4 regions of the Arthrobacter sp. MOO21 genome follow, and region 2 is predicted to be linked to each of the others. Evidence: predicted binding sites of a transcription regulator. Region 2 holds the regulator's gene; each other region holds the start of a gene.
What was found. The regulator LexA, encoded in region 2, represses DNA repair genes until DNA is damaged. The targets are predictions, from matches to a motif close to TCGAACANNTGTTCGA.
Positions count from the first base shown of each region.

Region 1: AC2JAJ_RS17280 (DUF6504 family protein) is a predicted target of LexA. The motif match lies at 1,071-1,086, and genes of this name have one in related genera.
Region 3: AC2JAJ_RS06795 (LexA family protein) is a predicted target of LexA. The motif match lies at 1,110-1,125, and genes of this name have one in related genera.
Region 4: AC2JAJ_RS08385 (shikimate dehydrogenase) is a predicted target of LexA. The motif match lies at 1,016-1,031, and genes of this name have one in related genera.

Region 1 covers NZ_CM170671.2:3,701,726-3,703,920, reverse strand. Annotated here, with positions in the region: partial or broken gene AC2JAJ_RS17285 (DNA polymerase III subunit alpha) at 1-698, opposite strand, end outside; gene AC2JAJ_RS17280 (DUF6504 family protein) at 709-1,032, opposite strand; gene AC2JAJ_RS17275 (hypothetical protein) at 1,167-1,556, shown strand; gene AC2JAJ_RS17270 (chorismate mutase) at 1,559-1,882, opposite strand; gene AC2JAJ_RS17265 (VOC family protein) at 1,899-2,195, shown strand, end outside.
Region 2 covers NZ_CM170671.2:43,331-45,525, forward strand. Annotated here, with positions in the region: gene AC2JAJ_RS00205 (LysM peptidoglycan-binding domain-containing protein) at 1-122, opposite strand, end outside; gene lexA (transcriptional repressor LexA) at 513-1,247, shown strand; partial or broken gene AC2JAJ_RS00215 (ATP-dependent DNA helicase) at 1,280-2,195, opposite strand, start outside.
Region 3 covers NZ_CM170671.2:1,465,480-1,467,674, reverse strand. Annotated here, with positions in the region: gene AC2JAJ_RS06800 (Y-family DNA polymerase) at 1-655, opposite strand, end outside; gene AC2JAJ_RS06795 (LexA family protein) at 665-1,096, opposite strand; gene AC2JAJ_RS06790 (hypothetical protein) at 1,256-2,107, shown strand; gene AC2JAJ_RS06785 (Cof-type HAD-IIB family hydrolase) at 2,191-2,195, shown strand, end outside.
Region 4 covers NZ_CM170671.2:1,814,495-1,816,689, forward strand. Annotated here, with positions in the region: gene AC2JAJ_RS08380 (IclR family transcriptional regulator) at 112-981, shown strand; gene AC2JAJ_RS08385 (shikimate dehydrogenase) at 1,122-2,003, shown strand; gene AC2JAJ_RS08390 (bifunctional sugar phosphate isomerase/epimerase/4-hydroxyphenylpyruvate dioxygenase family protein) at 2,003-2,195, shown strand, end outside.

The DNA.
Region 1 (2,195 bases), 770 kb from region 2:
ACGTCGGCAGTGGGCGCGCCGTCAGCCGCACAGTACCTCACGGCGTTGGTGAGGATCGCCGGCACATGGTGTTCCTCGGCGAGCCTCAGCATGCGGACTGCATGGGAAGTGCTGAAGGGTGATCCCGGTGCGCTGAGCTGCGAGACGATTTCGGCCACTATGGTCCCGCGTGGCATGGCGTCCAGCCATTGCTTGAACAGGGTCCTGGGCCGCAGGTACCTCCGGCCTCCCATGGCACGGCCGACGTCGGAATCAGGTCCCAGCAGGACAGCCAGCACCGGCTTGAGGGTGTGGGGGTCAAGGGTGCGGGATGCCAGTTCGGCGCGGGTGACTGCTGCCGGCACCGCTCCCCCGGCTTTTCCAGAGGTCCTGGCATGGGCATCGGACACCAGCCTGCAGAGGGCCCGGTACCCCGCGCCGTTGTTGTGCCCGCGGGCCAGCACCACCACCCGGCCTGCCACTTGGGTGCGGTGGTCGCCGTCGTCGTCAAAGACCGCAAGGTCCACCCCCACAATGGGGTCGATGCCCGCGGCCATGCATGCCTTGAGGTGCTTGATGGTGCCGTAGAGTCCGTCGCGGTCGGTGCAGGCTAGCGCCGTGGCACCGTCAGCGGCCGCTGCTGCTGCCAGCTCCTCCGGCCAGGAGACCCCATAGTGGGCGCTGAAGGCAGTGGAAACGTGAAGATGGGTGAAGCTCATGCTGTTCTGGTCAGGCAGTTCTGGGGCGCAGGCCGTCATGGATCCGCAGCAGCCGCCAGCGGCCACTGCGGATATGGCGCGTGAGGTCAAGGGTGAGGGGTTCATCAGCTGTAGCGGCGGAAGCCGGCAGCACCTGGACCCGCCAGATTTCGTGGTCCACCACTCCCGGACCGCCACCCAGGGGCGCCCGGGTGTCTTCCACCCACCATTGGCGCCGTTCATACCAGCGCAGGGGTTCGGCGCAGACCGTATAGTCCACCCCTGCCCAGGTAAGGGATTCCGGCTGCCCGGCGGCAGAACACACCACATCAACGGACTCGCTGAACATGCCCATGTGCACCTCCCCGGACGTACTCTTGCCGAACCTTCTATTCGAAGATGTGTTCGAATTGAATCAGTCTACGCCGGGCTGGAGGTTAAACCTAGGCAGGGGTGGACGGACCGTCCGCCAGGGAGCAGGATGATGGCATGGATACCGATGAAGCACTCCTGAAGCAGGCAAGCATCAAAACCCAGGACTCCACCCTTGTGGCCACGTTTGACATCGACGGGACAATTCCCGGCTCCGGCGCCTACGTGGTGGGGTTGATGGGGGCTGCACCGGACTATTCGTCGCAACGGCGACTATGCATCGAGTTCATGAACGGGAAGGCGATCGCCTGCTACTCGTTCAACCGGGACCAGGGAATCGAGGAAGACTACGATCTTTCAGGCGTGACCCATTCCGGTTCCACCATCACGGGCAGCTTTCCCCGGTCAGCCCTGAACGGACTCGGCAAGGGACATGTTCTGTCTGCCTTCAGCGAGGCCGACGGCCGGGAGTTCCAGCACGGAGTCCCGGTGGAGGAAGCGCTGTAGCCTCAGCTGCTTTCCTTGTGGATCCGCATTTCAAGTTCGATGAAAGCGGAGATCATGGCCCGGTAGGTCGATTCAACGATGTCCGGGTCGATGTCCTTTTTCTCCGCAGCTGACCGGACATTCTCGATGATCCGCTCCACGCGTCCGGGCGCCCGCACTTCGGCGTCGTCGCCCTTGAGCGTCCCGGCAATCCGGATCAGCCGTTCGCGGCGTGCGATGAGGGTGACAATCTGCTCGTCCACCTCGTCCACGGCGATCCGAACGGCAGCGAGCTGTTCCCTGTCGGCCCGGGCATCCCTATCGTTTCCTTGAATTGTCGCCATCATCTGACACTATCGAAGCATGGAGCCCAGAGTCGACTTTATCTCCCTCGGCGTCCGCAGCGTTTCCCGCTCGCGGGCCTTCTATGTTGACGGCCTTGGCTGGCCGGTGCACCGCGAAGTAGCCGATGAAGTCCTGTTCATCCAGGTGAACCATGGCCTGGTGCTGTCGCTGTGGGACGTGCGCCAGATGCGGGCCGAGGCCGGGGTCAGCCCGCCGGACGGGATTCCCCCCATCACCCTCAGCCACAATCTCTCCAGCGCCGCAGACGTGGACCGTGTGATGGAAGAGGCCGCCGAAGCCGGCGCCGCCATCATC
Region 2 (2,195 bases):
GTCAGTCGAATCCGGCCGGACGGCGCCTGACTGACGCGGCGTGCTGGTTCGCGGCGGGACAGCAGTTGCTGCACCGGGAACTGCCGCGGACGGGAAACCTGGGGAAGAGATAAAGCTGACATGAACTTAGCCCTCCTGGACCAATACTGTGCTGCAACCAAACCGGCCGGGCACCGGCGGAGGTACCGCCTTCCGCACCCGCCGCGGCCATCCCTTCTGAAGATCACCCCGGATCTGGTTTTCCGGTGCCATCTTCGAACGGGTAGACGCGGACTAGAACACATGTTCGAACTTTGCTGGTTCAGTTTTAGCACTTATCAACGAACAATGTCGAGACTCGCTAGAACAAATGTTTGAAAAAGCGATGTGGCTGGCCTAGCTTTGAGAACAAAGAACAACCACCAGGAAAGTTGACCAGCAGGGTCTGACAATGACGGTGGGGATCCTTCCGGCAGCGCTGTTGGACAGCACGGTGCGGGAGGTCCGGTGGCAACCGAAAGGCATTGGCGTTTATGGCAGCAGCAGCCGCCGGAGGCAGGACGGCCCCGCAGCACAAGAGGAGCGCCAAGGGCCTGACACCACGGCAGAAGAAGATCCTCGAAACGATCCAGCGCTCAGTCAATGAGAACGGATATCCGCCCTCAATGCGCGAGATCGGGGATACGGTGGGCCTCGCAAGCCTTTCGAGTGTGACCCACCAGCTTTCACAGCTGGAAAAGCTCGGCTACCTCCGCAGGGACCCGAAACGGCCCCGCGCCATGGAAGTGCTGATGCCCCTCACCCTGGACCGTGGCGCAGCCAAGGCCGAGGGTACGCCGTCGCTGCACGCACCCGGTGCAGGAGCCACCGTAACGGAGCTGCCCACAGCGCTGGATACCGCCATGGTTCCGCTGGTGGGCCGCATTGCGGCCGGCGGTCCCATCCTGGCGGACCAGGTGATTGAAGATGTCATGCCGCTCCCCCGCCAGCTCGTCGGCCAGGGTGAGCTCTTCATGCTCAAGGTGGCCGGTGATTCGATGGTGGATGCGGCCATTTGCGACGGCGACTGGGTGGTGGTCCGGCGCCAGGCTGACGCCGCCAACGGTGACATCGTCGCTGCGCTGCTGGATGACGAGGCCACGGTCAAGACGTTCCGGCAGCGCGATGGCCACACCTGGCTGCTCCCGCAGAACACGCAGTACGAGCCCATCCTGGGCGACCACGCCACCATCATGGGCAAAGTGGTCTCCGTCCTGCGCTCACTGTGATCCGCCGTACCCGCTGATCCGCTGTACCCGTCCTAGGCGGAGGCTTCGGCCCCCAGCCGGCTGAGGGCCGCCAAAGCCTTGCTGCGGTCCGTGGTGGACCAGAACGGCGGCAGGGCAGCCCGCAGGAATCCGGCATAGCGTTCGGTGGCCAGGCGGGAATCCAGGACAGCCACCACGCCTTTGTCCCCCGTTGACCTGATGAGCCGGCCGGCCCCTGCGCGAGGCGGATCGCTGCATGGGTTGCTGAGACGGACATGAAACCGTTGCCCCCGGCCTGTGCCACGGCCCGTGAACGTGCCGTCATCAGGGGGTCATCCGGGCGCGGGAACGGAATCCGGTCGATCACCACCAGCCGGCACGACCCGCCGGGAACATCCACCCCCTGCCACAGCGACATGGTTCCGAACAGGCAGGTGTCAGGTTCGTCCGCGAACTGCTTGACCAGCGCGGTCATGGTGGACTCACCCTGGCAGAGGATCTTCACGCCGACCTTGGCGCGGAGGGCATCCGCGGCCTCCTCCGCCGCGCGGCGGGACGAAAACAGGCACAGCGCTCCCCCGCCGGAGGCCTTGATGAGTGCTTCCAGTTCGGCCAGCGCTTCGGGCGAAACACCGCGCCCGGGTTTGGGCAGGTGCCCGGCCACATAGAGGATCCCCTGCCGCGGGTAGTCGAAGGGCGAGCCAACATCCACCCCGGTCCAGCTGGGTGCGCCCTCGCCAATCAGGCCCAGGCCGCCCGCGGCCGGTTCAAACGCGGAACCGATGGCCAACGTAGCGGACGTCAGCACGACCGTGTGCCCGGCGAAGAGCCCTTCGCGCAGCCTTCCGGCGACGGAGAGCGGGGCGATGTTGATCAGTACCGGCGCGCTCTCGTCCGGCTGGGAATACGCCTGGCCCGGATCGAATGTGCTGGCGCGGGAGAACCAGACCACCTCGCGGTTCTCCCGGG
Region 3 (2,195 bases), 1.4 Mb from region 2:
CGCGGACAAGGTCCAGCACGGTGAAGATGCCTATGCCGTTCAGGCGTTTGGAGAGCCGGCCGGCGATGCCCCAGATCTCGGCCACGGGCAGCCGGGCCATCAGCCCGTCCCGCGCCTCAGGCGGGACGCAGTCCCAGAGGCAGACGCCGCCGAACGCGGCATTGTTCTTGGCCCATTTGTTGCAGAGCTTGGCGAGGGTCTTGGTGGGGGCGATTCCCACGCAGACCGGCACCCCCACGCTGCGCCGGACGGCATCCTTCATCCTGCGCCCCAGGGCCAGCAGCTGGTCCGGTTCACCTTTGACGCCCAGGAACGCCTCATCGATGCTGTAAACCTCCAGCCACGCCGAGTACCTGCCCAGCAGTTCCATTACCCGGGCACTGATGTCGCCGTACAGCTCGTAGTTGCTGGACCTGGCCACCAGCCCCCACTCCTTGGCCCGGGGCGCGAGCTTGAACCAGGGCTCGCCCGTGGCAATGCCAAGCGCTTTGGCCTCCGGGGACCGGGTCACGGCGCAGCCATCGTTGTTGGACAGCACCACCAGTGGCCGGCCCTCCAGGGACGGATCGAACGCACGCTCCGCGGAGGCGTAGAAGCAGTTGACGTCCACATGGGCGATCTGCGGCATCTGCCGCATGATGGCAGGCCTGGCCATTAGCGGCACTCACACATGGTGCAGGCACCTGGTGGCGACGCCCCAGATGGTCAGCTCGGACAGTGCGGCGACCCGGATGTCCGGATACTTCGGGTTCTCCGCCTGCAGGATGACGCCGGTGGGCGTGATCCGCAGGCGTTTGACCGTCAGCTCGCCGTCGAGGACCGCAACCACCACCGAACCGTCCTTGGGTTCCAGTGCCCGGTTCACGATCAGCTCATCACCGTCGCTGATTCCGGCGCCTTCCATGGAACTTCCGGTCACCCTCACCACGTAGGTGCTGGTGATGTCCTTGATGAGGTGCGCGTTCAGGTCGATCCGGCCGTCGAAGTAGTCCTGTGCGGGGGAGGGAAACCCTGCCGCGACAGCCACCGGGGAGATCAGCACCGAGAACAACGAGGCGCCCGCATCTATCACGCGGGGACCGATAATAACGCCCACAACACACCTTTATTCGAAAATATGTTCGATAAGTTCAGTGTAGCTCCGTGCGCTGACAACGGGGACCCCGGGCCAGCCACGAAATGGATACAGGCACGCCGAGGCGGACGGGGCATCCAAGGGCTAGGCTGGGACCACTTCAGCTTTGGGGGAAAGCGGATGCGGTTCGTTAAGTCCTGGTTGGTTCCGGCAGTGCTGCTCAGTGCCTTGACCGGGTGCGGGTACAGCGGCCCGCCTGAGGGCGTGGGCACGCCCCGGACGGAGGGCGGCACGGCCCCGCCGCCCGTCACGGGAAACTCCAAGGCGCCCGGCGCGGATCCGCGGGAATTGGAGTTGGAAGAGATGCGGAACTGGTCCGCACAACAGCTACAACCCGCCGTGCCCGGCCAGTTCGCCGGTTCCACCAGCTCCAACACCACCGTCAGCTTCGGTTTTGCCGCACAGCCGGGCAGCTATGACGTGCACTTCACCTGCGACGGGCCCGCGGACACCCAACTGTCGCTCGCCAGCGACGCCGGGGCCGAGGTCCTCGCCCCGGTGCAGGTTCCCTGCGATGGGCACGTCTTCAAGACCCAGGTGGCGCTCGCCGCCCAGGGGGTGGAGTTCATCATGAGCCCCGGCGAGGGCGCGGAGGGCAGGTACGCGTTCAGGCTGGTTCCGGAACGGCAGGAGGTACCCGCCACGCTGCTCCAAAGCGGCGGCCAGAAGGCCATCGTCCATTCGGGACAGTGGTCAGCCCCGCGTGTGCCGGCCCGGCTCAGTGGAACCTTGGGCAACGACGGCGCCGGCTGCGTTGTCCTTCAGGCGGAGGGCGGTGACGACTACACGCTGATCTTCCCCGAAGGAACCCGGTTCGACGGCGAAACACTGGTCATGCCCGCCGGCCCGCCGCTGCCCGCGGGAAGCCGCATATCGGTCGGGGGCACCCGCGTGGCCGCGAACGAGAGCCTGAGCATGTGCCTGAACTACAGCCGGCTCCTCTCCGTGGAAACAGCCACCGTCCTTCCCTGACCCCGGACCGCCCTGTCCGGCCATCGTCCACGGTGCTTCGTTGGAACGCGCGACGGCGGCTGAACCCCACGTAGACTTGCAGGATGCG
Region 4 (2,195 bases), 1.8 Mb from region 2:
CATGGTGGGAGCTACTTGCGCGATAAAGAAACTATGACTGTGAGGGCAGTCACCTGTCAAGAAAATAATCACGATCTAGAAATAGCTCTCACATTGTGGCAATATCGAACCATGAGTGTGAACCAAACCACAGCGGCCAATGAAGAATCCGCTGTTGCTGCCCCCGCCGCCGCAGAGCCCGTGAACGCCATGCCCCCGGAAGCCAAGGTGGGCGCACGTCCCGCCGAGCGTACGGACATGGTGGGCAAGGCCCTGGGCCTGCTGGTCCTCCTGGGCGACGAGCCGCGCGGCGCCAGTGCCGCGGAGATCTCCCGCCGGGCGGAACTGCCGTTCAGCACCACGTACCGGTTGCTCGGGTCGCTGACCCGCGACGGCTTCGTCGACTACGAGCCCGACGGCCGCCGGTACCACCTGGGCCTGCGGGTCTTCCAGCTGGGCCAGCGGGTGTCCAACCATCATGGTTTCGCCGGAACCGCCATGCCCATCCTGCGCAGGGTCACCGAGCAGACCGGCGAGGCCACCATCCTCAGTGTCCGCGACGGTCTGCACCACCTGACCGTCAGTAAGGTGGATGGCCCCCAGACCTTCCGAGTGACCAGCGACCCCGGCCACCTGGGCTCCCTGTCCACCACCGCCGTCGGCAAAGCCCTGGTGGCGTTCGCCGAGGATGAGGAACGGGAGCGCCTGCTGAATGAGCTTCCACTGGAACGCCTGGCCGAGAAGTCGATCACGGACCGCGGCGCCTTCCGGGCGGAGATCGAGGAAGTGCGCCGACGCGGGTACGCCGTCATGGACGAGGAGAACGAGGCGGGCATGCGTGCGGTGGCGGTGCCCGTGCTCAACAGCCAGGGCCATGCCTTTGCGTCGCTTGCGACTGCCGTCCCCGTCTTCCGCATGGGCCTGGAGGAGCTCGAGGCCCACGTCCCGGTCCTCCAGGAGGCCGCCGCCGAACTGGCCGCCCGCCTGCCGCAGCGCGGCTAGCAACAGATGCCGCGCAAAATATTATGTTCGCATCTAGAACACTAGTGCGAGAAGTGAACATTTGCTGTACTGTAATCCCTATCACCGGCACGCCTTCCGCAATTCGGGCTCCCGGTGCCGTTACCAAAGGAGCTGCACGGATGAGTATTCGAACTGAGTCCTACCTCGTGGGACTGGTTGGAGACGGCGTCACGCCGTCGCTCACGCCGCCCATGCACGAACGGGAAGGTGACGTGCAGGGCCTGCGCTACCTTTACCGCCCCATCGACCTGCTGGAACTGGGACTAGGGGGCGACGCCGTGGGCAGCATCCTGCAGAGCGCACGCACCCTGGGCTTCAACGGGCTCAACATCACCCACCCCTGCAAGCAGCTGGTCCTGGAGCACCTGGACGAAATCTCCGCCGACGCCCGCCGCCTGGGTGCCGTCAACACGGTGGTCATCCGGGAGGGCCGCTTCATCGGCCACAACACCGACTTCTCCGGCTTCGCCGCCGCCCTGGCATCCGGCCTGCCCGGGGCGGACCTGGGCCGCGTGGTGCAGCTCGGCGCCGGCGGCGCGGGGTCCGCCGTCGCCTACGCCCTGCTCACCGCCGGCGTCCGCCGCCTGGACCTGGTCGACATGGACCCCGCACGGGCGGCGGCGCGGGCCGCCGAACTGGCCGGCTTGTTCCCGGACCGCACCGTAACAGCGGGCACGACGGCGGAGCTGCCGCAGCTGATGCCCCTCGCCGACGGTCTGGTGCACTGCACCCCGGTGGGCATGGCTGCCCACCCGGGCGTTCCGCTGGACCTGGACTTGCTCGAGTCCCGGCACTGGGTGGCCGACATCGTCTACCGCCCCATCGAGACCGAGCTGGTCCGCGGCGCCCGCGCCAAGGGCTGCGACGTCCTGGACGGCGGCCGGATGGCTGTGGGCCAGGCCGCCGACGCCTTCCGCATTTTCACCGGCCTGGACGCCGACCCGGACCGCATGCGCAGCCACTTCCTGGAGCTCGTCGCCGCCGAGGAGGTGGCCGCCTGATGCGCACCGGAATCGCCACCGTCTGCCTGTCCGGCACCCTGAAGGAAAAGATGCAGGCCTGCGCCATCGCGGGCTTCGACGGCATCGAGATCTTTGAACAGGACCTGGTCACCTCGCCGCTCAGCCCGGAGCAGGTGCGGAGCATGGCCGCAGACCTGGGCCTGGGCCTTGACCTCTACCAGCCGTTCCGCG